3 regions of the Pseudomonas mucidolens genome follow, and region 3 is predicted to be linked to each of the others. Evidence: predicted binding sites of a transcription regulator. Region 3 holds the regulator's gene; each other region holds the start of a gene.
The links. The regulator FliA, encoded in region 3, starts transcription of late flagellar genes. The targets are predictions, from matches to a motif close to CTAAAGTTTNNNNNNNNNNNGCCGNTAA.
Positions count from the first base shown of each region.

Region 1: a site for FliA is predicted at 2,831-2,858, ahead of BLU75_RS01690 (flagellar protein MotY). Genes of this name have one in related genera too.
Region 2: a site for FliA is predicted at 2,316-2,343, ahead of BLU75_RS02280 (methyl-accepting chemotaxis protein). Genes of this name have one in related genera too.

Region 1 covers NZ_LT629802.1:343,794-353,820, reverse strand. The annotation lists gene BLU75_RS01695 (argininosuccinate synthase) at 512-1,729, opposite strand; gene BLU75_RS01690 (flagellar protein MotY) at 1,859-2,767, opposite strand; gene pyrC (dihydroorotase) at 2,924-3,970, shown strand; gene rnt (ribonuclease T) at 3,967-4,638, shown strand; gene BLU75_RS01675 (peroxiredoxin) at 4,703-5,305, opposite strand; gene BLU75_RS01670 (bacterioferritin-associated ferredoxin) at 5,547-5,765, shown strand; gene bfr (bacterioferritin) at 5,967-6,437, shown strand; gene grxD (Grx4 family monothiol glutaredoxin) at 6,613-6,951, opposite strand; gene BLU75_RS01655 (molybdopterin oxidoreductase family protein) at 7,054-9,162, opposite strand; gene argF (ornithine carbamoyltransferase) at 9,630-10,027, shown strand, end outside.
Region 2 covers NZ_LT629802.1:463,741-473,767, forward strand. The annotation lists gene BLU75_RS02275 (hypothetical protein) at 59-265, shown strand; gene BLU75_RS28205 (methyl-accepting chemotaxis protein) at 271-882, opposite strand; gene BLU75_RS02280 (methyl-accepting chemotaxis protein) at 855-2,159, opposite strand; gene BLU75_RS02285 (helicase HerA-like domain-containing protein) at 2,358-3,836, shown strand; gene BLU75_RS02290 (DUF721 domain-containing protein) at 3,967-4,422, opposite strand; gene secA (preprotein translocase subunit SecA) at 4,728-7,466, shown strand; gene argJ (bifunctional glutamate N-acetyltransferase/amino-acid acetyltransferase ArgJ) at 7,588-8,805, shown strand; gene BLU75_RS02305 (Nudix family hydrolase) at 8,874-9,818, shown strand; gene BLU75_RS02310 (cob(I)yrinic acid a,c-diamide adenosyltransferase) at 9,955-10,027, opposite strand, start outside.
Region 3 covers NZ_LT629802.1:780,088-790,114, reverse strand. The annotation lists gene BLU75_RS03925 (chemotaxis protein CheA) at 1-1,194, opposite strand, end outside; gene BLU75_RS03920 (protein phosphatase CheZ) at 1,208-1,996, opposite strand; gene BLU75_RS03915 (chemotaxis response regulator CheY) at 2,015-2,389, opposite strand; gene fliA (RNA polymerase sigma factor FliA) at 2,560-3,300, opposite strand; gene fleN (flagellar synthesis regulator FleN) at 3,297-4,130, opposite strand; gene flhF (flagellar biosynthesis protein FlhF) at 4,237-5,553, opposite strand; gene flhA (flagellar biosynthesis protein FlhA) at 5,565-7,679, opposite strand; gene BLU75_RS03890 (cold-shock protein) at 8,004-8,210, opposite strand; gene BLU75_RS03880 (FKBP-type peptidyl-prolyl cis-trans isomerase) at 8,750-9,091, opposite strand; gene flhB (flagellar biosynthesis protein FlhB) at 9,433-10,027, opposite strand, start outside.

The DNA.
Region 1 (10,027 bases), 440 kb from region 3:
GTAACAGCAAGCAGAGACCGGCCCCACAAAGCTATAGGAATCACCCTACAAAAAAACGCCTCTAAGGATGTGTCATATTCCATTCGAGCTTTCAGAACTTTCCGCCGGAAAACATATTTCGAATGAAAATAGCCATACTCTGCGGCCAATATAAACGCGCCGCACACAGGTTTCAGGAAATGTCCCTTGCAAAAGTTAAACCTGCAGTTATCCACGCACAGAAAAATCCCTTGGAGAAAAGTTCCCAGAAACATCTCGCCGCCAGCAGCAATTTGGCTAAAAAATACGTTAAAACCTACAGGACTCTCGACGTTTATAGCAACTCAAAGAGAAAGTACTTGCCACACTAAAAATAGCACAGCAAAAATAGATATATCGTACGCGGTCAACTTCTGCCGAATCTTCGGCAGCATCTTAAACAACTATAAACATCTTGAACGCTTACAGGTTTTCCGGACATAAAAAATGGCCCCTCGATAGAGGGACCACTTTTTATGGTCATTCAAACAGCTTAGAACAACTTACGACCTTTGTTGGCCGCGATACGCATGCGCAGTGCATTGAGCTTGATGAAACCTGCGGCATCTTCCTGATTGTAAGCGCCGCCATCTTCTTCAAAGGTGGCAATATTGGCGTCGAACAGCGACTCATCGGATTTGCGACCGGTGACGATCACATTGCCCTTGTACAGTTTCAGGCGCACAACGCCGTTCACATGGGCCTGGGAGGCGTCGATCATCTGCTGCAACATCAGGCGCTCCGGGCTCCACCAGTAGCCGGTGTAGATCAGGCTGGCGTACTTAGGCATCAGTTCGTCTTTGAGGTGAGCGACTTCACGGTCCAGGGTGATGGACTCGATCGCGCGGTGGGCGCGCAGCATGATGGTTCCGCCCGGGGTCTCGTAGCAGCCACGGGACTTCATGCCCACGTAACGGTTCTCGACGATATCCAGACGACCGATGCCGTGCTCGCCGCCGATACGGTTCAGCGTCGCCAGTACGGTAGCCGGGCTCATTTCGACGCCGTCCAACGCGACGATATCGCCGTTACGGTAGGTCAGCTCCAGATATTGCGGCTTGTCAGGCGCGTTCTCTGGAGAGACGGTCCAGCGCCACATGTCTTCTTCGTGCTCGGTCCAGGTGTCTTCCAGCACGCCGCCTTCATAGGAGATGTGCAGCAAGTTGGCATCCATCGAGTACGGGGATTTTTTCTTGCCGTGACGCTCGATCGGGATGGCATGCTTTTCAGCGTAATCCATCAGCTTCTCACGGGACAGCAGATCCCATTCACGCCAAGGGGCAATCACTTTCACGCCCGGCTTCAGCGCATAGGCGCCCAATTCGAAACGGACCTGGTCGTTGCCCTTGCCGGTGGCACCGTGGGAGATGGCGTCGGCGCCGGTTTCGTTGGCGATTTCGATCAGGCGCTTGGCGATCAGCGGACGTGCGATGGAGGTACCCAGCAGGTACTCGCCTTCGTAGACAGTGTTGGCGCGAAACATCGGGAAAACGAAATCGCGGACGAACTCTTCGCGCAGGTCGTCAATGTAGATCTCCTTCACGCCCATGGCTTGCGCCTTGGCACGTGCAGGTTCGACCTCTTCGCCCTGACCCAGGTCAGCGGTGAAGGTCACCACTTCACAGTTATAAGTATCCTGCAGCCACTTGAGGATCACCGAAGTGTCCAGGCCGCCGGAATACGCGAGAACGACCTTGTTTACGTCGGCCATGCCATCACTCCACGGGGTTTTACGGAAAGCCGATGATTCTACCGTTCAAAACCGTGAAATTACAGGGGCGCGACAGCAAATGAAGATAAAGCGACAGATTATGTCGGACTAGCGACGAATGGCCGCACCTCAGGAGGTGGCGGCCGCGTTCGCCGGGGCGGTGGCCTGGGGCGCCGGTTTCTCGGGAACAGGCACCCGGTCCAGGTGAATATTGACACGCCGGTTCTGCGCCCGGTTGGCGGGGCTGGTATTGGGCACCAGCGGATAACGTTCGCCATGGAAGCGCAGGACAATCTGCGACTCGGGAACCCCGTTGGCCTTGAGGAAATCCATCACCGCCAGGCCACGGCGACGGGAAAGGTCGCGGTTGGACAGGCGATTGCCGCTGTTGTCCGAGTGGCCGTCCAGTTCGATATGGTTGACGGTGGGGTCGGCCTTGATGAACTCCAGCATGACCATCAGCTTGGCCTTGGCGGCCGCGTCCAGATCGATGCCGCCTCCCGGAAAGCCCACTTGGGTCTGCTTGATCTGATCGAAGTTCATCGGCAGCAGTTTTGCCGTACACAGTTGATAGTCGCTGTAGGCCTTGTTGAACTTCACCGGTAACAGGCGGATTTCGGAATAGCCGCCATCCCGTGAATAGTGGCGTACCGTTGGGCTACGCCCCTCCAACAGACCATTGAACAAGCGCCCGGCCTGGGCCTGGGAACTGTTGAACAGCACATCACCACTGCCGGCGCGCACCGCACCGAGATTGATATCACCGCGTCCCGGCTGCCACGGCGCCGCGGCCGCGAGTAATGTCGCGGAACCACCGCCCAGCGAACCGTTGTAGGCTTTGAGGCGAAATGTCGCCTGCTCCCCGGCGCGGCGCAAGAACTCGCCAGAACCAAAATCGGCAATCGGCTGGCTCAAGCGGCATTCGAACTTGTCGCCTTCCACCTTCCACTCGACATTCTCCAGGCGCGTCTGGAACGTCAGGGCCATCGCGGGCAAGCTGGCGAATAGGCTGAGCAGGGCTAGATAATGCTGGCGCACGGGCGGCTCCACTGGTTTCTACAACACATCAAGGCGTCATACGTCGTTAAGGCATACCCAGGGATATCGGTAGCATTCAGCAAAACTTGATAGCGGGTGCCTGCGAGTGTCTTTTCCGGTAGCATTCCCACCAGATTGACCCGCCTGGAATCCCCAATGTCCGACCGCCTGACCCTGCTGCGTCCCGACGACTGGCATATTCATCTTCGCGATGGTGCTGCGTTGCCCCACACCGTGGCCGATGTAGCGCGCACGTTTGGCCGTGCCATCATCATGCCTAACCTGGTACCTCCGGTGCGAAATGCCGCTGAAGCCGACGCCTATCGCCAGCGCATCCTCGCTGCGCGACCCGCCGGTAGCCGCTTTGAACCGTTGATGGTGCTGTACCTGACCGACCGTACCCAGCCCGAAGAAATTCGCCAGGCCCGCGCCAGCGGTTTTGTGCATGCCGCCAAGCTGTACCCGGCCGGCGCGACCACCAACTCCGACTCCGGCGTGACCAGCATCGACAAGATCCTGCCGGCGATCGAAGCCATGGCCGAAGTCGGCATGCCGCTGCTGATCCACGGTGAAGTCACCCGTGGCGATGTCGATGTATTCGATCGCGAAAAGATCTTCATCGACGAGCACATGCGTCGCGTGGTCGAACTGTTCCCGACCTTGAAAGTGGTGTTTGAACACATCACCACCGCCGACGCCGTGCAATTCGTCACCGAAGCCTCGGCCAACGTCGCCGCGACCATTACCGCGCACCACCTGCTGTACAACCGCAACCACATGCTGGTAGGCGGGATTCGACCGCACTTCTATTGCCTGCCGATCCTCAAGCGCAATACCCACCAGGTTGCACTGCTCGATGCCGCCACCAGCGGCAGCGAAAAGTTCTTCCTCGGCACCGACTCGGCGCCCCACGCCCAGCACGCCAAGGAAGCTGCGTGCGGTTGTGCTGGTTGCTATACCGCCTATGCGGCGATCGAGCTGTATGCCGAAGCGTTCGAGCAACGTAACGCGCTGGACCAGCTTGAAGGGTTTGCCAGCCTGAACGGCCCGCGTTTCTACGGGCTGCCGGCGAACACCGAGCGCATTACCCTGGTTCGTGAAGACTGGACCGCCCCTGCCAGCCTGCCATTTGGCGAGCTGACCGTTATCCCGCTGCGCGCCGGTGAAACACTGCGCTGGCGCCTGCTGGAGGAACACGCGTGAGTGAAGACCATTTCGACGACGAACACGAAGGTCATGGCGGCGGTTCACGCCACCCGATGGCTGAACGCTTTCGTGGCTACCTGCCGGTGGTCATTGACGTAGAAACCGGCGGGTTCAACTGTGCCACTGATGCGTTGCTGGAAATCGCCGCCACCACCATCGGCATGGATGAACAGGGTTTCGTGTATCCGGAACACACCCATTTCTTCCGCGTCGAACCCTTCGAAGGCGCCAACATCGAAGCAGCGGCCCTGGAGTTTACCGGGATCAAACTCGACCACCCGCTGCGCATGGCGGTCAGTGAAGAAACGGCACTCACCGATATCTTCCGAGGTGTGCGCAAAGCCTTGAAGGCCAACGGCTGCAAACGCGCGATCCTGGTCGGTCACAACAGCAGCTTCGACCTCGGTTTCCTGAATGCCGCCGTGGCGCGACTGGACATGAAACGCAACCCGTTTCACCCCTTCTCCAGCTTCGACACCGCGACCCTGGCCGGCTTGGCCTATGGCCAGACCGTGCTGGCAAAAGCCTGCCAGGCTGCCGGTATCGACTTCGACGGACGCGAAGCCCACTCGGCCCGCTACGACACCGAGAAGACCGCCGACCTGTTCTGTGGCATCGTCAACCGCTGGAAACAAATGGGCGGCTGGGAAGACTTCAACGACTGAGGTCAAATCCCGCGCATAAAAAACCGGCCTTTTCAGGCCGGTTTTTTTGTACCTCGACGCGGGCTTACAGCTTGCCAGCGTTCTCGGTCAGGTAAGCCGCAACGCCTTCTGGCGAAGCGTTCATGCCTTTGTCGCCTTTTTTCCAGTTGGCCGGGCAGACTTCGCCGTGCTCTTCGTGGAATTGCAGGGCGTCAACCAGGCGGATCAGCTCTTCCATGTTACGGCCCAGCGGCAGGTCGTTGATGATCTGCGAGCGGACAACGCCCTTGTCGTCGATCAGGAACGCGCCACGGAAAGCCACGCCGCCTTCGGACTCTACGTCGTAGGCCTTGGCGATGTCGTGCTTCATGTCGGCAGCCATGGTGTATTTGACTTTGCCGATACCGCCATCATTGATGGCGGTGTTGCGCCAGGCGTTGTGGGTGAAGTGGGAGTCAATGGAAACAGCTACCACTTCAACGTTACGCGCCTTGAAATCGTCCATGCGGTGATCCAGGGCGATCAGCTCCGACGGGCAGACGAAGGTGAAGTCCAGCGGGTAGAAGAACACCAGGCCATATTTGCCTTTGATGGCTTCAGACAGTTTGAAGCTGTCTACGATTTCGCCGTTGCCGAGGACGGCAGGTACGTCGAAATCCGGGGCTTGTTTGCCGACGAGTACGCTCATTGGATATCTCCTGATGTAGGGGTGACGATGAAGTAAAAGGACCGACCTCAAGTCTGCCGCGTATAAACGACAGGCCTGTGACGCAGTCACGCTTCGTGAAGACCGATCATCATACACTGAAAAAACCGTTCGTCAGTGCGCAGGCGTCCAGACGCAAAGGCTTGAGAAACTACTTTGACAATCATTCTCGTTAACATTAAGATCCATCGCACTTAAGCCTAAACCGCGACGGTTCTCCCTTATGTATGTCTGCCTCTGCACTGGCGTCACCGACGGACAAATCCGCGAAGCAATCTACGAAGGTTGCTGCAGCTACAAGGAAGTGCGTGAAACCACCGGCGTTGCCAGCCAATGCGGCAAATGCGCCTGCCTGGCCAAGCAAGTGGTACGGGAAACCCTGACGCAATTGCAAACGGCTCAGGCGGCGATCCCCTACTCGGCAGAATTTACACACGCTTAAATCAACGTATTTTAAAGAACCGGACTTAGGGTCCGGTTTTTTTATGCCCGTAATTCAAACAGTTAGCGCCAAGACGCGGAACACAAACATTCTTATTCCGATTAATTTTCATTTATTATTCAATAACTTAGGTTTGACAGTAGTCAGCGTGCAGCTCAAACTCCGCCTTATATACAGCGAATACAGGGCAGGACCCCAGTCATGAAAGGCGACATCTCAGTCATCCAGCAACTCAACAAAATCCTTGCCAATGAACTGGTCGCGATCAATCAGTACTTTCTGCATGCGCGCATGTATGAAGATTGGGGCCTGGAAAAGCTCGGCAAGCATGAATACAAGGAATCGATCCAGGCCATGAAGGATGCGGACAAGCTGATCAAACGCATCCTGTTCCTCGAAGGCCTGCCGAACGTGCAGGACCTGGGTAAGTTGAACATCGGCGAGCACACCGAAGAAATGCTCAGCTGCGACCTCACCTTCGAGCGCAAGAGCCTGACCGATCTCAAGGCCGCCATCGCTCACTGCGAAAAGGCCAGTGACTTCGGCAGTCGTGAACTGCTGGAAGATATCCTCGAGGACCAGGAAGAGCATATCGACTGGCTGGAAACCCAGGTCGGCCTGATCGGCAAAGTGACGCTGGAAAACTATCTGCAATCGCAGATGGGTGAATAACCCTTAGTTCGCGCCCACTAAAAAGCCCCGCTCTCTTTAAAGAGAAGCGGGGCTTTTTATTGACCGGTTTTCTGTAGGAGCCGGCTTGCCAGCGAAAAACGCTAACGATAACGCTGCTTTCCTGGTGGAACGCGGCGCTTTCAAGTCCTTCGCTGGCAAGCCAGCACCTGCAAGATCAGGCTTCGGTCTTTGCAGCAGCTTTGTCCGCAGCTTCTTTGATCAGTGCTTGCAACGAGCCATCAGCCGCCATCTCGGTGATGATGTCGCTACCGCCGACCAGTTCACCGGCCACCCACAATTGCGGGAAGGTTGGCCAGTTGGCGTACTTCGGCAGGTTGGCGCGGATTTCCGGATTTTGCAGGATATCCACGTAAGCGAATTTCTCGCCACACGCCATGATGGCCTGGGACGCTTTCGCGGAAAAGCCGCACTGAGGAGCGTTAGGTGCGCCCTTCATGTAAAGCAGAATAGTGTTGTTGGCAATCTGCTCTTTAATCGTTTCGATGATATCCATGGAACACCTCGGCTGGAACTTTCCGACTCATGGGCCGGCACGGTGGCGCATTGTAACGCAAAGCCCGACACGACGCTCGGACTCCCCGACAGACTCGCTGCGTCACGCCGCCGCTACCTTGACCGGCACCCCATTGAGTGCCGCGTTCCCCGACAGTTCGTCCAACTGCCGCTCATCCGTCAGGTCGTTGGCACTCGCCCCGGGCTGCGCGCTGGCAATGCTCATTTGCACGCCAGGGCGACCATGGCCCCAGCCATGGGGCAAGCTGACCACGCCAGGCATCATCTCCAGGCTGGCCAGCACTTGGACTTCAATCACGCCGATCCGCGAGCTGACCCGCACACGCTGGCCGTCGCTCAACTGGCGGCTGGCAAGGTCATCGGGGTGCATCAGCAGTTGATGCCGGGGCTTGCCCTTCACCAGGCGATGATAGTTATGCATCCACGAGTTATTGCTGCGCACGTGACGGCGACCAATCAACAGCAATTCGTCCACCTGCGCCAGCGGCTGGGCGACAAAACGTGCCAAGTCCGCCAGGATCACCGCGGGCGCGGCCTGCACACGAGCATTTGCGGTTTTCAAGCGCCCTGCCAGATTGGCTTTGAGCGGGCCGAGGTCCAACCCATGGGGATAATCAGCCAAGGCCGCTACCGACAACTTGTGACTGGATGCATCCCCATAAGCCCCGGCCCGCAGGCCCAAGTCAATCATCTGCGCAGGCGGCAGCGTCGGCTTCAGCACCGCGCCGGTCTGCGCCGCGAATGCCCGCGCCAGCCCGACAAAGATCTCCCAGTCATGCAACGCACCTTCGGGCTTGGGCAGAATGGCCCGGTTGAACCGCGTGACATTCCGCACCGCGAACATATTGAAAGTGGTGTCGTAGTGATCGTTTTCCAGGGCCGAGGTCGACGGCAGGATCAAATCGGCGTAGCGCGTGGTTTCGTTGATATAGAGATCGATACTGAGCATGAACTCCAGACCATCCAGCGCCTGCTCCAATTGCCGTCCATTGGGTGTAGACAACACTGGATTACCCGCCACCGTCACCAAGGCACGGATTTGTCCCTCACCTTCGGTGAGCATTTCTTCAGCCAGAGCCGATACCGGCAACTCTCCACTGTACTCAGGGCGCCCGGAAACCCGACTCTGCCAACGATTGAAATGCCCGCCGGAGGTCGCCGCCACCAGATCCACCGCCGGCTCCGTGCATAACGCACCACCGACTCGGTCGAGATTACCCGTCACCAGATTGATCAACTGCACCAACCAGTGACACAGCGTGCCGAACACCTGGGTCGATACACCCATCCGCCCGTAACACACCGCCTTGTCCGCCGCCGCAAAATCCCGCGCAAGCTGACGTATCTGCTCGGCCGGAACCGCGCATTGGCGACTCATGGCCTCGGCGCTGAACCCGACGACGGCTTCTCGCACCTCATCCAGCCCGTCCACTGGCAAGTGACTGGCGCGGGTCAGGTTCTCACTGAATAACGTGTTGAGCAGCCCGAACAGCAATGCCGCATCGCCGCCAGGGCGCACGAACAGGTGCTGATCGGCGATGGCCGCCGTTTCGCTGCGCCGTGGATCGACCACCACCACTTTGCCGCCTCGGGCCTGAATGGCTTTCAGGCGTTTCTCCACATCCGGCACGGTCATGATGCTGCCGTTGGATGCCAGCGGGTTACCACCGAGGATCAGCATGAAATCAGTGCAGTCAATATCCGGGATCGGCAACAACAGACCATGGCCGTACATCAAGTGGCTGGTGAGGTGATGGGGCAATTGATCCACGGAGGTGGCGGAAAAGCGATTGCGCGTTTTCAACTGCCCGAGAAAATAGTTGCTGTGAGTCATCAAGCCATAGTTGTGTACGCTGGGATTGCCCTGGTAAACGGCCACCGCATTTTGTCCGTGACGCGCCTGGATACCCGCCAGCCGCTCGGCCGCCAGCGCAAAGGCCGCGTCCCAAGGGATCGGCTGCCACTCGTCGCCCACCCGTAACATGGGCTGGTGCAGCCGATCCGGATCGTTCTGGATATCTTGCAGGGCTACCGCCTTGGGGCAGATATGACCGCGACTGAAAGTGTCGAGGGGATCACCCTTGATCGACGTAATCGTCATACCCCCCTCGTCCGAGGTCGTGGTTTCCAGGGTCAGGCCGCAGATGGCTTCGCACAGATGGCAGGCACGGTGATGGAGAGTCTTGGTCATGGCCAGTCTCTTTTATGGAATGCAGCGTCATCGGAATAAGCACGTGCGCAAAACTATGGCCTGCCACCGAACAAGGCGCCAGCAATGTTCGTCGCATGAATCGGCAGGCATCAGGAGGAGCCATGGGCAAACATTAGAAAATGTTTCAGCGCTCCCCGCAGCCCCCCAAAACACCTGCTGAAACCGATACAGGCCGGCCTGCATCCGCCCTCACGCATTGCAAAGGGACTCGACGCCAGTGTACAAATGACCCGCTGCCGTTAGGAAACAGGCTTCAAAAGTGCTTTTCCCGCCCCTTTGAACACCCCAAAAAAACCGTAGCCTATTGGTAAGACGCGACATTTAATGTCAATATCGCGCCTTCCCCTATTTCGTCGCCCCGTGCGGCTTTCGCCGCAGGTCTCGCCCGTTGTCACAATAAACAAGGCTTTGAGTATCTGCGGTCTGTTGCAAAAAGGTAGTTAATGATGAGCGCAAGGCACTTTCTCTCCCTGATGGATTGCACGCCCGAAGAGCTGGTCAGCGTGATCCGTCGAGGCATTGAGCTTAAAGACCTGCGTAATCGCGGCGTACTGTTCGAGCCTCTGAAAAACCGCGTTCTCGGGATGATTTTCGAGAAATCGTCAACCCGCACCCGTTTGTCTTTCGAAGCCGGCATGATCCAGCTCGGTGGCCAAGCCATCTTTCTCTCGCCACGGGATACCCAACTGGGCCGTGGCGAACCGATCAGCGATTGCGCCATTGTCATGTCGCGTATGCTCGATGCGGTAATGATCCGTACCTTCGCCCATAGCACCCTTACCGAATTCGCCGCCAACTCCCGCGTACCGGTAATCAACGGCCTGTCCGATGACTTGCATCCCTG
Region 2 (10,027 bases), 320 kb from region 3:
CCTCGGCGTTTAATCGCTGCAGGCCCTTTTTATTGGTGTCTGATGTGAGGATCGAACCATGAGTGATCCCCTGGATAAAGCCACGTCCAGAGCGCCCGCAACGTTGGGCGAGGGCTGTTTGAGTCGGTATGACCCGGATGCCCTCGATGCCGAAAATGGCACGGACTTCCCCGGTGCCGCGCAGTTGTGGGAGCAGTTGCAGGACGCCTCGAAGCCCGCTTCGTCAGGGCCGCGCGGCGAGTCCGACCCTGACAAGACGGTGTAACGGCTTCAGATGCGGAAACTGCCCACCAACTGTTTCAAGCGTGAGGCTTGTTGCTCCAGGTCGGAGCAGGCACGCAAGGTTGATTGCAGGTTTTCCACGCCCTCCTGATTGAGGGTGTTGATTTCAGTGATGTCCATGTTGATCGACTCCACGACCGAGGTTTGCTCCTCGGTGGCGGTGGCGACCGATTGGTTCATGCCGTCAATCTCGCTGATGCGCTGGGTGACGCTGGTCAGGCGCTCGCCCGCAAGGTTGGCGATTTCCACACTCTCCAGGCTATGACGTTGACTTTCGCTCATGGTGCTGACCGAATCTCGGGCGCCGACTTGCAGTTCCTCGATCATCTTTTGCACCTGTTGTGCCGACTCTTGCGTGCGGTGCGCCAGGTTGCGCACCTCGTCGGCCACCACTGCAAACCCGCGTCCGGCTTCCCCGGCACGCGCCGCCTCGATGGCCGCGTTGAGCGCCAGCAGGTTGGTTTGCTGGGAAATACTGGTGATGACTTCGAGAATCTGCCCGATGTTCACGGTCTTGCTGTTGAGCGCCTCGATGTTGCTGCTGGAGGTGCTGATCATCGCTGACAGCTGGTTCATCGCCTGAATATTGCGTTCCACCACGTTCTGGCCATCTTCGGCCAGTTGGCGGGCATCGCTGGCCTGGTGAGAAGCCTGGGCGGCATTGCGGGCGATTTCCTGGGCCGCGGCCCAAGCTGGTTGATCGCGGCGGCGACGCTGTTGGTGCGATTGGCCTGCTCGTCGGAGTTGAGCATCGACGAGTTGGAGGCGCTGACCACGCGCAGCGCCACTTCATTGACTTGGCCGGTGGCCGAGGACACTTCGCGAATCGAAGTGTGAATCCGCTCTACAAAGCGATTGAAGGCCAGGCCGAGAATGCCGAATTCGTCGTGATTGTTGATGCTCAGGCGGCGTGTCAGGTCGCCTTCGCCATTGGCGATGTCTTCCATGGCGCGGGTCATGACATGCAGCGGTTGCAGCAACACACGGATCAGCATCCCCAGCAGGGCGATGATGATCGCCACCGCAATAAGGGTGGCGACAATGGCTGAGGTGCGAAACTCGCTGAGCATGCTGAAGGATTTGTCTTTATCCACCGACAGGCCGATATACCAGTTTACCGACGGCAGACCTTTGATCGGGGCGAAGGTGACGATGCGGGTTTTGCCGTCAACCTCGACTTCGCTGAAGTCAGCGCTGATTTTCGGCGTATCGGTCGGATAGACGTCGCTCAGGGATTTCATCACCAGGTCTTTATTCGGGTGGACCAGCACTTTGCCGTCGGCGCTGACCAGGAATGCGTAGCCCATGCCATCGAAGTCCAGCGCGCCGATGTTGTCCACCAGGGTTTGCAAGCTCAGGTCGCCACCGACCACGCCAACGCTTTGTCCCGCCTTGATACTCGGGGTGGCGACAGAGATGATCAATTGGCCGGTGGCCGCATCGATGTAGGGTTCGGTCAGGGTTGAGCCGTTGCTGCTCAAGGCGCCTTTGTACCAGGGCCGGGCACGCGGATCGAAGCCTTCGGGCATTTTGGTGTCGGGACGTATGGTGAAGCCACCGTTGCTGTCGCCCAGGTAGGTAGCCATGAACGATGACGTCAGGGACTTCTGTTCCAGCAGGCTGGCCACGGCTGCCGGCTGAGGATTGATCGCGATGTTTTGTGCGGCGTTTTCCACCAGGATAATGCGTCCGCTGAGCCAGGTCTGGATATTGCCGGCGGTTACATCGCCCATTTCATGCAGATAGTTTTCGAGGTCGTCGCGAATCGCATTGCGTTGCAGGTAGTCGTTGTACAGGGTGAACAACGCAAAAGCGGCAATCACGATAAGGGCGGCGGCGAGCAGGATTTTGTGGCTGAAGCGCATATTTTTATTCATGGCTTGTCGGGTCCGCTAAGGTCTTAATGTCCGAGTGCGTGCCCTAGTGCGAACGCGCAAAATGGCAGCGTTAAAAAAAGTGTGATATTTCCATCTGCTCCTGCAGGAATTATCCGGTCTAGCGGTTTTAGACTTTTTCGGTCTCTCGCTTCATCTGTATCGACCGTGTGGCGTTAAAGATTAATCATGGGTGACAAAATGCCTGACTCATCGCAACTCCTGATTGGTGCGGACCTCGATGTCCAGCCGATCGCCCAGGCCATGCGCCTGGCTAACCGTCATGGCTTGATCGCCGGCGCTACCGGGACCGGCAAGACCGTGACCTTGCAACGTCTTGCCGAAGCATTCAGTGATGCCGGGGTCGCAGTATTCGCCGCGGATATCAAGGGTGACCTGTGTGGCCTGGGCGCCGCGGGCAACCCTCAGGGCAAGGTGGCCGAGCGGATCGCCGGCATGCCGTTCCTGAACTACACGCCCAAGGCGTATCCGGTGACGTTGTGGGATATCCACGGTCAGTCTGGTCATCCTCTTCGTACGACCTTGAGTGAAATGGGGCCGCTTCTGCTGGGTAGCCTGCTGGAACTGACTGACAGTCAGCAGTCGACCTTATATGCCGCCTTTAAAGTGGCCGATCGCGAAGGCCTGCTGCTGCTGGATCTCAAAGACCTCAAGGCGCTGCTCAATCACCTGAAGTTCCATCCCGAGCTGTTGGGCGACGACGCGGCGCTGATGACCACCGGCTCCAGCCAGGCGTTGCTGCGACGCCTGGCGGTGCTCGAACAGCAAGGCGCAGAAGCCTTGTTCGGCGAACCCGCGTTGCAACTGGAAGATATTCTGCAACCGACCAGCGATGGCCGGGGGCGGATTCATCTGCTGGACGCCAGTCGATTGGTACACGAATCGCCGAAGGTCTATGCGACGTTCTTATTGTGGTTGCTGGCGGAGCTGTTCGAGCAACTCCCCGAGCGCGGCGACGCTGAAAAGCCGCTGCTGGCGCTGTTTTTCGATGAGGCGCACTTGCTGTTTGCCGACACGCCCAAGGCGTTGCAGGAACGCCTGGAGCAAGTGGTGCGGTTGATTCGCTCCAAAGGGGTGGGGGTGTACTTTGTCACCCAGTCGCCTGGGGACTTGCCGGACAGCGTCCTGGCGCAATTGGGATTGCGAGTCCAGCACGGTCTGCGGGCGTTCACCACCAAGGAACAGAAATCCCTGCGAGCCGTAGCCGATGGCTTCCGGCCGAACCCGGCGTTTGACGCCCTGGCGGTACTGACCGAGCTGGGGACGGGTGAGGCGCTGGTGGGGACGTTGCAGGAAAAAGGTACACCTGAGGTCGTCCAGCGCGTGCTGGTGGCGCCGCCGCAATCGCGGATCGGGCCGTTGACCGAGGCCGAACGTGCCGCGTTGATCGCCAGTTCGTCGCTATTGGGGCGTTATGACAAGCCGGTTGACCGCGAGTCAGCCTATGAAGTGCTGATGGCGCGCAAGGACCTGGGCAAGCAAGCCGACGTCTCGCCTGAAGCTGGAGAACCGAATTTCGTCGACAAGGCCGGCGCGTTTCTGGGAACCACCGCGGGCAAGGCCTTGAAATCGGCCATGCAACAGGCCGCTAATCAGATGGGTCGGCAGTTGGTGCGCGGGCTGTTGGGGTCTTTGCTTGGCGGCAGCAAGCGTAAATAGTCATCAAGTTTAGGTGATTAACTGTGGGAGCGGGCTTGCTCGCGATAGCGCTGTACCAGTCGATAAATTCGTTGACTGACACTCCGTAATCGCGGGCAAGCCCGCTCCCACACTGGATTGCGTGTAATCGTCAGGCTTTCGGTTTGGCGTGACTGGCCAGGCGTTCCAGCGCTGCCCTCAGCTTGGGATCGGTAATCCCGTCCGCCGTGGCCTGGATGGTTTCGGCGGCATTGACCGACAAATCCATCGTATGCCCCACCGCGCCTTGCTGTACGGTGGGTGGCTGGACCTTGAACTGGATGCGCGTCAGGCTGGCGAATACATCAAACGCCTGCAACTGGCGCTGCAAGCGTTTTTGCTGATAGCGCAGGCGGGTCGCCCAATGCCCGTCTGTGACAATCAGCAGCAACGTGCCTTCGCGCCAGGAGGCCACGTGACAGTGTTCGCGGGCGGCAGGTTGCAGTTGGCTTTCCAGCAAACGCTGCAAATGACCCAGGCGTTGCGCATGACCAAAGATGGCTTTTAAAGGCTTGGCTTCGCGAAGCAACACGGCGGGAGCACGGGCCGTCAGTGGGCGAAATGCCATAATCAGACACCTTGAGTAACAGAGCGGCCATGGTAGCAGAAAGCACCCGCGTCACTCTGCTCATTGCTTTGGCGGCAGTTTTTCCATGAAATCAGTAAGTAACTTCTCACTCGTATGGGTTGAAGTTCAGCAAAAAGCCCTTATTTTAAACAAGCCCTCCTGGAGAGCTGAGCCTGCATCGCTGAACAGCACCACTTTCTTCACCCTCGTTTCCGGGTAGAATGCGCGTTCGCATGCGGCCGTGAGGGCTGCTCGGGCCACTCACGGTGCGCCCTCCATCCCTAAGTGTGGAAGAACCTGCCGATATGTTTGCGCCTTTGTTAAAGAAACTTTTTGGAAGCAAGAATGAGCGCGAAGTCAAACGCATGCTCAAGACAGTGCAGTTGGTCAATGCCTTCGAAGAGCAGATGGTTGCCCTTTCGGACGAGCAATTGCGCGCCAAGACCGAAGAGTTCAAGGCCCGCATAGCCAAAGGCGAAACCCTCGACAAATTGCTTCCCGAAGCCTTTGCGGTTGCCCGTGAAGCCGGCAAACGCGTCATGGGCATGCGCCATTTCGACGTTCAGTTGATCGGCGGCATGACCCTGCACGAAGGCATGATTGCCGAAATGCGTACCGGTGAAGGCAAGACCCTGGTGGCCACGCTGGGTGTTTACCTCAACGCGCTGTCCGGCAAGGGCGTGCACGTGGTGACGGTGAACGACTACCTGGCTCGCCGGGACGCCAACTGGATGCGTCCGCTCTACGAGTTCCTCGGCCTGACCGTCGGCGTGGTAACGCCGTTCCAGCCGCCGGAAGAAAAGCGTGCCGCCTACGCCGCTGATATTACCTACGGCACCAACAACGAATTCGGTTTCGACTACCTGCGCGACAACATGGCGTTCAGCATGGAAGAAAAATTCCAGCGCGAACTTAACTTTGCCGTGATCGACGAAGTCGACTCCATCCTCATCGACGAAGCGCGTACCCCGTTGATCATTTCGGGTCAGGCCGAGGACAGCTCGCGCCTGTACACCGAAATCAACAAGCTGATCCCGCGTCTCGAGCAACACATCGAAGAAGTGGAAGGCGAGGTGACCAAAGAAGGTCATTACTCCATTGACGAGAAGACCCGCCAGGTCGAGCTCAACGAAGCCGGCCACCAGTTCGTCGAGGAGATGTTGACTCAGGTCGGCTTGCTGGCTGAAGGCGAGAGCCTGTATTCGGCGCATAACCTGGGCCTGCTGACCCACGTGTATGCCGGCCTGCGCGCTCACAAGCTGTTCAATCGCAACGTCGAGTACATCGTCCAGGACGGCCAGGTCGTATTGGTCGACGAACACACCGGTCGTACCATGCCCGGTCGTCGCCTTTCGGAAGGCCTGCACCAGGCCATCGAAGCCAAGGAGATGCTCAACATCCAGGCCGAGAGCCAGACGTTGGCGTCAACTACCTTCCAGAACTACTTCCGTCTGTACAACAAACTGTCCGGCATGACCGGTACCGCTGACACCGAAGCGTTCGAATTCCACCAGATCTATGGTCTGTCGGTGATGGTTATCCCGCCGAACAAACCCCTGGCGCGTAAAGACTATAACGACCTGGTGTTTCTGACGGCCGAAGAGAAATACGCGGCCATTGTCGCCGACATCAAGGAATGCATGGCCCAGGGCCGTCCGGTACTGGTGGGTACCGCGACCATCGAAACGTCCGAGCACATGTCCGGTCTGTTGAACAAGGAAGGCATCGAGCACAAGGTCCTCAACGCCAAGTTCCACGAAAAAGAGGCCGAGATCATTGCCCAGGCCGGCCGCCCCGGCGCGCTGACCATCGCCACCAACATGGCTGGTCGTGGTACCGACATCTTGCTGGGCGGCAACTGGGAAGTGGAAGTGGCATCCCTCGACAACCCGACTCCCGAGCAGATCGCCCAGATCAAGGCCGACTGGCAGAAGCGTCACCAGCAAGTGCTGGAGTCCGGTGGCTTGCAGGTCATTGCTTCCGAGCGTCATGAATCGCGCCGTATCGACAACCAGTTGCGGGGTCGTGCCGGCCGTCAGGGTGACGCCGGTTCCAGCCGTTTCTACCTGTCTCTGGAAGACAGCCTGATGCGCATCTTCGCATCGGATCGCGTGAAGAACTTCATGAAGGCCCTGGGCATGCAGTCCGGTGAAGCCATTGAGCACCGCATGGTGACCAATGCCATCGAAAAGGCGCAACGCAAGGTCGAAGGCCGCAACTTCGATATCCGTAAGCAATTGCTGGAGTTCGATGACGTGAACAACGAACAGCGTAAAGTGATTTATCACATGCGTAACACGTTGCTGGCCGCTGACAACATTGGCGAAACCATTGCCGACTTCCGCCAGGACGTGCTGAACGCCACTGTTTCCGCGCATATCCCGCCACAATCGCTGCCTGAACAGTGGGACGTCGCTGGCCTGGAGGCCGCGTTGAAGAGCGACTTCGGTGTCGACTTGCCGGTCCAACAATGGCTCGACGAAGACGATCATCTGTACGAAGAAACCCTGCGTGAAAAACTGATGGCCGAACTGTTGGCCGCGTACAACGAAAAAGAAGAACAGGCGAGCGCCGAAGCGCTGCGCACCTTCGAGAAACAAATCGTGCTGCGCGTGCTCGACGACCTGTGGAAAGACCACTTGTCGACCATGGATCACCTGCGTCACGGTATCCATTTGCGTGGCTACGCCCAGAAGAACCCGAAGCAGGAGTACAAGCGCGAGTCGTTCACGCTGTTCTCCGAGTTGCTGGATTCGATCAAGCGCGATTCGATTCGTGTGCTGTCCCACGTTCAGGTACGCCGCGAAGACCCGATCGAAGAAGAAGCGCGCCTGCGTCAGGAAGCCGAAGCCCTGGCCGCACGCATGCAGTTCCAGCATGACGAAGCACCTGGCCTTGACGCGCCGCAGGTGCTGGGTGAGGAGGCCGATATGGCTGATGTCGCCCAGGCGCCTGTGCGCAACGAGCAGAAGCTGGGCCGTAACGAGCCATGCTGGTGCGGTTCCGGCAAGAAGTTCAAGCACTGCCACGGCGAAATCAACTAAAATTTTTGCCTGACGCTGCAGCACCCCGCGCCGCGACCGGCTTCAGCCGTCGCGGCGTTTTGCCATTATTTCTCCGTCGACGACGACGGCGCAGACATCACTTTTCTTGAGGAGCGCATTCATGGCTGTTGGTCTTGGTCCTTTGCCCACGCTGCACCCGGTGGCCGGTTTTGAACTCGGTATTGCTTCGGCCGGCATCAAGCGCCCGGGGCGCAAGGATGTGGTGGTGATGCGCTGTGCCGAAGGTTCGACCGTCGCCGGAGTGTTTACCCTCAACGCCTTCTGCGCGGCGCCGGTGATTCTCGCCAAGCAACGTGTCGAAGGTGAAGTGCGTTACCTGTTGACTAACACCGGCAATGCCAACGCCGGTACCGGCGAGCCTGGCCTGGCCGCCGCCGCCCGGACTTGCGCCAGGCTCGCGGAACTGGCGGGTGTCGAGGCCAACCAGATCCTGCCGTACTCCACCGGTGTGATCGGCGAACCGCTGCCGGTGGAAAAGATCGAAGGCGCGCTGCAGGCGGCGCTGGATGACCTGTCCGAGGATAACTGGGCGGCCGCGGCCACCGGGATCATGACCACCGACACCTTGCCCAAGGGTGCCAGTCGCCAGTTCGTGCATGACGGCGTCACCGTCACCGTCACCGGCATCAGCAAAGGCGCCGGCATGATCCGCCCGAACATGGCGACCATGCTTGGCTACATCGCCACCGACGCCAAAGTCTCGCGTGACGTGCTGCAAAACCTGATGCTGGACGGCGCCAACAAGTCGTTCAACCGCATCACTATCGACGGTGATACCTCGACCAACGACTGCTGCATGTTGATCGCGACCGGCAAAGCCGATGTGCCGCCAATCACCTCCTCCAACGGGCCGCTGTTTGCCGCACTGAAGCAGGCGGTGTTCGAAGTGTGCATGGAAGTGGCCCAGGCCATTGTGCGCGACGGCGAAGGCGCAACCAAATTCGTTACCGTTGAAGTCAATGGCGGCGGCAACCATCAGGAATGCCTGGACGTCGGTTACACCGTGGCCCATTCGCCGCTGATCAAGACCGCGTTGTTTGCTTCCGACCCGAACTGGGGGCGTATTCTGGCTGCCGTCGGGCGTGCCGGTGTGCCGAACCTGGACGTCAGCCAGATCGACGTGTTCCTGGGCGAGGTGTGTATCGCGAGCAAGGGCGCCCGCGCCGAGACCTACACCGAAGCGCAAGGCTCGGCAGTGATGCAGCAGGAAGAGATCACTATCCGCATCGAGTTGGGGCGCGGTGAATGCAGCGAGACCATCTGGACCACTGATCTGTCCCACGAGTATGTGAAGATCAACGCCGAATACCGCACCTGATAGGGGAGTGGCGGACAGGGCTGCCTGGCAGCCCTGACATTCAAGGTAGGGTGAGAGGACGTAGCAGGGTGAAACGAGTTCATGTAGCAGCAGCGGTCATTCGTGGTGTCGACGGCAGGATTCTGCTGGCGCGTCGCGCGGATACCCAACATCAGGGCGGCCTTTGGGAGTTTCCCGGTGGCAAGGTGGAGGCCGATGAAACGGTTGTCGCGGCGCTGGGTCGAGAGTTGCAGGAAGAGTTGGGTATCCAGGTCACCACCACCCGGCCGTTGATCAAAATTCAGCATGACTATCCGGACAAGCAGGTGTTGCTGGATGTCTGGGAGGTCAGTGGGTTTACCGGCGAGCCCCACGGCGTGGAAGGGCAGCCCATTGAGTGGGTCGCCCAGCGGGACTTGATCAACTACGCGTTTCCGGCGGCGAATGCACCTATCGTCGCGGCCGCCCGTTTGCCCGCCGAGTACCTGATCACGCCGGGCGAGCTGGAAACCCCGACCCTGTTGCGTGGGATACAGCGAGCGGTTGCTGGCGGAATCAGGCTGGTGCAACTGCGCGCGCCCAACGGCTACGATCCGAAGTACCGGGATTTGGCGGTGGACGCTGTCGGTCTGTGTGCCGGCAAGGCGCAATTGATGCTCAAGGGGCCATTTGAATGGCTGGGTGATTTTCCTTCCGCGGGCTGGCACATGACCTCGGCGCAACTGCGCAAGTACGCCAGCAAGGGACGCCCGTTGCCCAAGGATCGCTGGCTGGCGGCATCCTGTCATAATGCCGAGGAACTGGCGCTGGCCGAATTGATGGACGTGGATTTCGTCACGCTGTCACCCGTGCAACCGACCCAGACCCATCCCGAGGCCCAGCCGCTGGGTTGGGAGCAGGCGAGGCAGTTGATCAGTGGGTTCAGCAAGCCTGTCTTTCTGTTGGGCGGCGTCGGGCCGGCTGAGCGGGAAAAAGCGTGGGACGCGGGGGCTCAAGGTGTAGCGGGGATTCGGGCGTTCTGGCCTGAGGTTTGAGGTGCCTTACCTGGCCTTATCGCGAGCAAGCCCGCTCCCACATTGGACCGAGTTCCACCTTTGGAATGCAGTCGAATGTGGGAGCGGGCTTGCTCGCGATGAGGCTCGATAAAACACTACAAAACCCAGCAGAATGTCAGTGCGGCTTAGCCGCCGGCTGCCACAAAACCTCGGCAACCCCCTGCCGCCTGGCAATCACCCGCGCTGCC
Region 3 (10,027 bases):
AAGGTTCGACACCGCCTTGGACATGGCTTCGTCGCCGCTGTTGAGGCCCAAGCGCACCAGGCGGTTACGCACCAGCACCAGCTCGCCAACCATGTTCATGATGTCGTCCAACCGGGCGGTATCAACGCGCACGGTGGTTTCGGCTTCACTGGCGGGGGCTTTGTCGCCGGCTGGCGCGGGTGCTCGGGAGGGAGCCGGGGCCGGGGCCGATTTTGCGGGCGCGGGCGCCGCAGCCTTGGCGACAGCGGGTGCTGGCGCGGCAACTACGGCGGCCTTGGCGGCAACCGGTGCCGAAGCAGCCGCGGCCGGTGGCACTTCGGAAAACTTGCCCTTGCCGTGCAACTCGTCCAGCAGGGATTCGAATTCGTGATCGCTGATCAGGCCGTCAGCGGCCGGTGCGGCAGTCGGTGTCGCAGGTGCAGCGGCCGCGGCGACCGCCGGCAAGGCGTCAACCGCGAATGAGCCTTTGCCATGCAACTGATCGAGCAGCGCTTCGAATTCATCGTCGGTGATGTCGGTGCTGACGGGGGCCGCGGGTTCGACCGGTGCAGGTGAGGCCGCCACCGCGTCAGGGGCAAACTGGCCTTTACCGTGCAACTGATCGAGCAACGACTCGAACTCGGCGTCGGTGATGTCTTCCGTGCTGGGGGCCGCTGCTGGTGCGCAAGCCTGGGAAGCTTCGGCCTCGGCCTTGACTGTATTGAGGGAGTCCAGCAGTTGCTCGAACTCACTGTCAGTGACATCTACTTCGGGTTCGGCAACCGGCTCCGACGCCGCCTCGACCAGCGGCGCCGCCGTCAGGTCGGCTGGTTCTGCCAGGCGCGCTAGAGCGGCCAGCAGTTCCGGGGTCGCAGCAGTGATCGGTGCGCGTTCACGCACTTCATTGAACATGCCGTTGACCGCATCCAGGGCCTCCAGGATCACGTCCATCAATTCCGAGTCGACGTGTCGCTCACCCTTGCGCAGGATGTCGAACACGTTCTCGGCGATGTGACAGCATTCCACCAGCTCATGCAGCTGGAGGAAGCCGGCGCCCCCTTTTACAGTGTGAAAACCGCGAAAAATTGCATTGAGCAGGTTCGCATCTTCTGGCCGGCTTTCCAGCTCGACCAGTTGTTCGGACAGTTGCTCTAAAATTTCGCCGGCCTCTACAAGGAAATCCTGAAGGATCTCTTCATCGGCGCCGAAGCTCATGGGTGCGTGCTCCTTAGAAGCCTAAACTGGATAACAGGTCATCTACGTCATCCTGACCTGACACAACGTCTTCACGTTTATCGGCATGAATCTGCGGACCTTCACCCTTGGCGAGATGTTTTTGTGGATCTTTTTCCGAGAGGATCGCTTCACGGTCATGTTCGATGCCGGCAAAACGATCAACCTGACCCGCCATCAACACCAATTTGAGCAAGTTGCTCTCCACTTCGGTGACCAGTTGGGTCACGCGCTTGATCACCTGACCGGTGAGGTCCTGGTAATCCTGGGCCAGTAAAATATCGTTGAGGTTGCTGGAGACCGTGCGGTTCTCCTGCTCGCTGCGCGACAGAAAGCCGTCGACCCGACGGGCGAGTTCACGAAACTCCTCGGCCCCCACTTCCCGACGCATGAAGCGACCCCAGTCAGCGCTCAGCGCCTGGGCCTCGCTGGCCATGCCGTTGACCAGGGGCGTGGCGCTTTCCACCAGGTCCATGGTGCGGTTGGCCGCCGCCTCGGTCAGCCTGACCACATAGGACAGGCGTTCGGTGGCATCGGTGATCTGCGAAATTTCTTCGGCCTGGGGCATGCGCGGGTCAATCTGGAAATTGACGATTGCACTGTGCAGCTCACGGGTGAGCTTGCCCACTTCCTGATACAGGCCGCGGTCTCGGGTCTGATTGAGCTCATGGATCAACTGCACCGCGTCGCCGAACTTGCCTTTTTCCAGACATTCGACCAACTCGCGGGCGTGTTTTTTCAGGGTCGATTCAAAATCGTCCTGCGATAGTTCGTTATGCTCCATAGCTCCCCCGTGGCGGTATCAACCGTGGATACGTTCGAAGATCTTTTCGATCTTCTCTTTCAAGGCCAATGCTGTGAATGGCTTGACCACGTAACCATTGACCCCGGCCTGGGCGGCTTCGATGATCTGTTCGCGCTTGGCTTCGGCGGTCACCATCAACACCGGGAGGCTGCGCAGTTTTTCATCAGCGCGCACGTGGCGCAGCAACTCGATACCGGTCATGCCTGGCATGTTCCAGTCGGTTACCAGAAAGTCGATACTGCCGCTGTTGAGAATCGGAATCGCCGTAAGACCGTCGTCCGCCTCGACCGTGTTAGTGAACCCAAGGTCACGCAACAGGTTTTTTATGATCCGCCGCATCGTTGAGAAGTCATCAACGATGAGGATTTTCATGTTCTTGTCCAATTCGACCTCCAAGCAGTCTTAAACGCGTCCAGCACCTGGCCGCGCCATTTCATTCAACAGGCATTACACAAAAAGGATTGCAGGGGTCGCACCACGGGCCGCTCCCGCCCAGGCCAAGCGCCCGGGCGGTGTCGTTCACAGTGTCCCCACACTGCCTGTCAGCGCGTGCGCCACTCTCCCAAACGCCCCCGCAAGCGGGCGGCGCATTGGCTGTGCAATTGGCTGACCCGCGATTCGCTGACACCCAGGACCTCACCGATTTCCTTGAGGTTCAGCTCTTCGTCGTAGTACAGCGCCAACACCAGCCGCTCACGCTCCGGCAGATTGGCGATTGCGTCCGCCAGCGCGCTCTGGAAACGCTCATCTTCCAGATCGCGCGACGGTTCGAGATGACCACTCGCGCCGTCCTCGTGCAGCCCTTCATGCTCGCCATCCTGTAACAGGTCGTCGAAACTGAACAAGCGGCTGCCCAAGGTATCGTTCAAAATCCCGTAGTAATCGTCGAGACTCAATTGGAGTTCGGCCGCAACTTCATGATCTTTAGCGTCACGACCGGTTTTTGCTTCAATTGAGCGAATTGCGTCACTCACCATCCGAGTATTGCGGTGTACCGAACGCGGCGCCCAATCCCCCTTACGCACTTCATCGAGCATTGCTCCACGGATGCGAATCCCCGCATACGTCTCGAAACTCGCGCCTTTGCTCGCGTCGTACTTGGTCGACACCTCGAGCAGGCCGATCATGCCCGCCTGGATCAGGTCTTCGACCTGGACGCTGGCGGGCAGGCGTGCCAGCAGGTGATAGGCAATGCGCTTGACCAGAGGCGCATAGCGCTCGATCAACTCCCCCTGACTGTCACGTGCCGAATTTTTGTAAAGGTTGTAGCCGCTTGATGTCATAGCACCGGTCCTGCGCTCGTCTGATGCACCAAGCGCTCGACGAAAAACTCCAGATGCCCCCGAGGATTGGCGGGCAGTGGCCAGGTATCGACTTTCTGGGCGATAGCCTTGAACGCCAACGCGCACTTGGAACGAGGGAACGCTTCATAGACTGCACGCTGCTTTTGCACAGCCTTGCGCACACACTCGTCATAGGGCACTGCGCCGACGTATTGTAAAGCGACATCGAGGAAACGATCGGTGACCTTGGTCAACTTGGCGAACAGGTTGCGCCCTTCTTGCGGGCTCTGGGCCATGTTCGCCAAGACCCGGAAACGGTTCATGCCGTAGTCGCGGTTGAGTAGCTTGATCAGCGCATAAGCGTCGGTGATCGAGGTCGGCTCGTCGCACACCACCAGTAACACTTCCTGGGCTGCACGCACGAAGCTGACCACTGACTCGCCGATCCCGGCGGCGGTGTCGATCACCAGCACGTCGAGGTTGTCGCCGATATCACTGAAGGCCTGGATCAGCCCGGCATGCTGCGCCGGACTCAGATGAACCATGCTCTGGGTGCCCGAGGCGGCCGGTACGATGCGAATCCCGCCCGGCCCCTGCAACAGCACATCGCGCAGCTCACAGCGGCCTTCAATCACATCAGCCAGGGTATGTTTGGGCGTCAGTCCCAGCAGAACGTCGACGTTCGCCAGTCCCAGGTCGGCATCCAGCAGCATGACGCGGCGGCCAAGCTCTGCCAGGGCCAGGGACAAATTCACTGACACGTTAGTCTTGCCGACGCCACCTTTGCCGCCGGTCACCGCGATCACCTGTACGGGATGCATGCTGCCCATGTGCTTTCTTTACCTTGTCTTGCTTAGACGCAGGCTACATAAGGTGGTCGCGCTAACCGCTTGCTGACCATCGATGTAGGTACATTTCACTATGTTCATATAGCCCTCAGCCGACCCGCTTGGCCGGACTGTGGTAGAGGTCAGCGAACATGTCGGCCATCGCTTCCTCACTCGGTTCTTCCTGCATTTGTACGCTGACGGCCCGGCTGACCAACTGATGGCGGCGCGGCAGATGCAAATCATCTGGAATCCGCGGCCCGTCGGTCAGGTAGGCGACCGGCAATGCATGACTGATGGCCAGGCTCAACACTTCGCCAAGGCTAGCTGTTTCATCGAGTTTAGTCAGAATGCAGCCCGCCAGCCCACAACGTTTGTAGCTGTGGTACGCAGCAGTCAGAACCTGTTTTTGGCTGGTGGTTGCAAGGACCAGGTAATTTCTTGACTTGATCCCGCGCCCGGCCAGACTTTCCAGCTGCATGCGCAAGGCCGGATCGCTGGCTTGCAGGCCGGCCGTATCGATCAACACGACGCGCTTGCGCAGCAGCGGATCAAGGGCGTTGGCCAGCGATTGGCCCGGATCGACATGGGTCACGGGCACATTGAGGATACGTCCCAGGGTCTTGAGCTGCTCCTGAGCGCCAATCCGATAGCTGTCCATGCTCACCAGCGCGATGTTGTTCGCACCGTACTTGAGCACATAACGCGCTGCCAGTTTGGCCAGAGTGGTGGTCTTGCCCATGCCGGCAGGCCCCACCATGGCAATCACGCCACCCTCTTCCAGGGGTTCGATTTCCGGAGTGACGATCATCCGCGCCAGATGCGCCAGGAGCATGCGCCAGGCCTGGCGAGGTTCTTCAATGCCGGTGGTGAGTTCCAGCAGGTCGCGGGACAACGGGCCGGACAGGCCAATGCGTTGCAGGCGACGCCAGAGGTTGGCCTGTTGCGGCTTGCTGCCCTGCAACTGATTCCAGGCCAGGGAGCCCAATTGGACTTCCAGCAGCTCGCGCAGACCATTGAGTTCAAAGCGCATCGAGTCGAAAACCCGCTGGTCGACTGCGGCGGCCGGTGCTGGCGCCGCAGGACGTGGCGGCTCGACAAAAGTCGGTTCCACCAACGGCTCGGCCGCGGTCAGTGGCAGACCGGCGAACAATTGGCGATTGGTGGTCGCATCGCTGTCACCGCGCATGCTCAACTCGGCCTGGGCCGAGACAATGCGCGAGGCCGTCTTGCGCAGCTCGTCTTCCAGTTCCATGTTCGGCACACGTGGCGTCAGCGCCGAGGGTGTGTAATCCAGGGCAGCCGTCAGCTCGACACCGCCGGCAATACGCCGGTTACCGATAATCGCAGCATCGGCGCCCAGCTCATCACGAACCAGTTTCATGGCCTGACGCATATCGGCGGCGAAAAAACGCTTCACTTGCATAACCCACTACCTCAGCCGTTGGGCCCTACTGTCGCGACGATAGTCACTTGCTTATTGTCAGGAATTTCCTGGTAAGCCAAAACGTGCAAATTCGGTACTGCCAGACGTCCAAACCGCGACAACATCGCCCGAACCGGGCCGGCCACCAGCAAAATCACCGGTTGGCCCTGCATTTCCTGGCGCTGCGCGGCGTCAATTAACGAACGCTGGAGTTTTTCAGCCATGCTTGGCTCCAGCAGAACGCCCTCTTCCTGGCCTTGTCCTGCCTTCTGGATACTATTGAGCAATATTTGTTCCAACCTGGGTTCCAAGGTAATCACAGGCAGCTCGGAGTCAAGCCCTACAATGCTTTGGACGATGGCACGCGACAACCCGACGCGTACCGCAGCCACCAGAGCGGCGGTATCTTGACTCTTGGCGGCGTTGTTGGCGATAGCCTCGGCAATGCTGCGAATGTCCCTTACCGGCACCTGCTCGGCCAGCAACGCTTGCAGCACTTTGAGCAACTGCGACAACGACAACACGCCCGGCACCAGCTCTTCGGCGAGTTTTGGCGAAGCCTTGGCCAGCAATTGCATGAGTTGCTGGACTTCTTCGTGACCAATCAGCTCGTGGGAGTGTTTGTAGAGAATCTGGTTGAGGTGAGTCGCGACCACCGTACTGGCGTCCACCACGGTGTAACCCAACGACTGCGCCTGACTGCGTTGGCTGACTTCGATCCACACCGCATCCAGGCCAAAAGCCGGATCTTTGGCGGTAATGCCACTGAGGCTGCCAAACACCTGGCCGGGGTTGATCGCCAGCTCGCGGTCCGGATAGATCTCCGCTTCCGCCAGGGTCACGCCCATCAAGGTCAGGCGGTACGCGCTGGGGGCCAGGTCAAGGTTGTCGCGAATGTGTACGGTGGGCATCAGAAAGCCCAGGTCCTGGGACAGCTTCTTGCGCACACCCTTGATCCGCGCCAGCAATTGGCCGCCCTGATTACGGTCTACCAGGGGAATCAGGCGATAGCCCACTTCCAGGCCGATCATGTCGATCGGAGTGACATCATCCCAGCCAAGCTCCTTGGTTTCCTGGGCGCGGGCCGGCGACGGCAGCAATTCCTGCTGGCGCTCCACTTCTTGCAAGGCCTGGACCTTGACCGCGTTCTGCTTTTTCCAGAACAGATACGCACCGCCCGCCGCCAACGCTGCCATGGTCAGGAACGACACGTGGGGCATACCCGGCACAATGCCCATGATCGCCATGATGCCGGCGGCCACAGCCAGGGCCTTGGGCGAGGCAAACATCTGACGGTTGATCTGCTTGCCCATGTCCTCGGAGCCGGACGCACGGGTCACCATGATCGCCGCGGCGGTGGACAACAGCAGTGATGGCAATTGCGCCACCAAACCGTCACCGATGGTCAGCAAGGCGTACACCTTGCCCGCGTCGCCGAACGTCATGCCGTGCTGGAAGATACCGACCGCAATGCCACCGATCAGGTTGATAAACAGAATCAGCAGTCCGGCAATCGCATCGCCGCGCACGAACTTGCTCGCGCCGTCCATGGAGCCGTAGAACTCGGCCTCCTGGGCCACTTCGGAGCGGCGCGCCTTGGCTTGATTCTGATCGATCAGGCCGGCGTTGAGGTCGGCGTCGATCGCCATTTGCTTGCCGGGCATCGCGTCAAGCGTGAAACGCGCGCTCACCTCGGAAATACGCCCGGCGCCCTTGGTGACCACCACGAAGTTGATGATCATCAGGATCGCGAACACCACGATACCGACCACGTAGTTGCCGCCGATCACCACCTCGCCGAAGGCCTGGATCACCTTGCCGGCCGCGGCGTGACCATCCTGACCGTGGAGCATCACCACCCGCGTGGACGCCACGTTAAGGGCCAGGCGCAACAGCGTGGCAACCAGCAAGATGGTCGGGAACACCGCAAAATCCAGAGGCCGCAGGGCGTAGACACACACCAGCAGCACCACGATGGACAGGGCAATGTTGAAGGTAAAAAACACGTCCAGCAGAAACGGCGGAATCGGCAACATCATCATTGCCAGCATGACCAACAGCAACAGCGGCACGCCCAGATTGCCTCGCGAGAGGTCAGCCACGGAGCCACGGGCAGTGTTGAGCATTTGAGAACGATCCACCGGTATTCCTCGTTTCCTTGAAGCAAACTTTTGACGCCGTTTGGCGACCTGGAGGCGCTATTGCAAGAAGCCGTCCAACTTTTGCTTGAGGATTTCGGAAACGTTGCGGTGTGCCGGAAAACGGGCTTGGTGCGTTACCCTCCGGCCTATTGCCAGCGTGCAGATGACGCATTTGGCGTCAGATAATCAATCAAGTTTGCCCAGTTGACGACTGATCGGATGCCGGCATGTGGAATAGCCATGTCGATGGAGGCCAACAAACCTCAAGCCAGGCATCTGAATGCCGCTCGTGCCAATGCGCGAGAACGCTCATGGGATAGGCCGAACCTCAGCTGCCTGGGCGCCTTTGGGTCCTTGGACAACAACGTACTGCACCTTTTGATTCTCCTGAAGTGTTTTGAAACCTTCGACTTGAATACTCGAGAAGTGAACAAACAAGTCATCGCCTCCGCCATCCTGCGTAATGAACCCAAACCCTTTTGAATCGTTGTACCACTTGACCGTACCCGTTTTCATTGTCGTTCTCCTGCACCTTCACCCGAGCACCCGCTCAGGTGGCATTGATCGATTGGACACCTGACGCATAGATGCCATCGGGTCGATGGATCATTTGAAACCGCACTTCGAGGTCAACTGAAAGCCGGACCCCGCCCGAACCGTGCAGATCCACCCACACCTCCTCTTCCCTTTCATCCAGCGCAATCGATCCTACGCCAGTCTTCTGGTCATAGGATTTAACCCTGCCTCTAAACACCATAATTACCACCCTCCCTGCACCTCGCTGCGCGGTGCGTAAGCCAATAGAACCGCGAGAACGCGACGGTGACTACTGTCAAAGTTGACAGGTAGCGCGAGTTTCTAGACGAATGGCGGGGAGGTATGGCTGCAACTTCGCTGTGGGCATCGCGCTTTCGGTGGCGAGGGGCTTGCCACAAGTAGGGTCGCGAGGCAGGACTGGTGGGTCTCGGCCATCGCTCAGCGCGCCCATGCCAGATCAGGTAAAAACTGTAACCTGTGTTTGTCATTGGTCAGCGGTTGCTACTGGTTGGGAATGATCAGACCTCGAGCAACTCTATTTCAAACACGAGCGTCGCATTCGGAGGAATCACCCCACCTGCCCCCCTTGCGCCATAGCCAAGTTCGGGCGGGATCGTCAGCTTGCGAATCCCGCCGACCTTCATTCCTTGCACTCCCTCGTCCCATCCGCTAATGACCATCCCCAGACCCAGTCTGAATTTCAATGGGTCGCCACTATCCCTACTCGAATCGAACCTCTGACCATCCGTCAGCCAACCGGAGTAGTGCACACGAACGGTCTGGCCAGCTTTTGCTACTGCACCAGTACCTTCCCTTTCGTCCTCATATTGAAGACCGCTTTCAGTGGCGATAACGCTCATTTGATGCTCCTTTGACCCTGAGAGTCCTGAATCGCGCAACACGCGCCTCACGGGTCATCAAACTACGAAAGCACGGCGGCAGCTACTGTGAGAGTTGACAGGTACGACCGAATTCAAGACGAAGGGCACGCTGTCCCGAGTGCAACTTTCCGGCGGCCAGAGGGCAGGTCCTCATGCCGATCAGTCAAGCCGTTGCTGTAGGCGCGCGGGAGTGGCCTAGCCCTTGCTCGCGAGGAACTCCAAGGCACTGGGTTTATGCGGAATGCGCGCGTCATCGTTGACGATTTTCGCGAGCAAGCTCGCTCCTACATCAGCATTAAGGCTTGGCCCCTCGCCACAGGTCAGTCGTCGCGGCGAAGGTCGGGCGGGATGGGCAGGTCTTTGAGCGGGTCGGGGCGCTTGCCCTTGCCCGCGCGGTACTGGCGGATCTGGTAGACGTAGGCCAGGACCTGGGCCACGGCCAGGTACAGTCCGGCGGGAATCTCCTGGTCGAGGTCCGTGGAGTAGAAGATCGAGCGTGCCAACGCCGGCGACTCCAGCAGCAGGATGTCGTTGGCCTGGGCGATTTCGCGGATTTTCAATGCCGTAAAGTCGCTGCCCTTGGCCAGCAGCATCGGCGCCCCACCCTTCTCCGGATCGTACTTGAGCGCTACGGCGTAGTGGGTCGGGTTGGTAATGACCACATCGGCATCCGGGACCGACGCCATCATCTTGCGCTGGGACATTTCGCGTTGCAGTTGGCGAATTCGCTGCTTCACCTCGGGACGACCTTCCTGGTCCTTGTGTTCGTCACGCACTTCCTGCTTGGTCATCAGCAGTTTCTTGTGGCTTTCCCACAGCTGGATCGGGGCATCCACCGCCGCGATCAGGATCAGCCCGCAGGCCATCCACAACGCGCTCCAAGCCACCAATTGCACGCTGTGGATGATCGCCGAC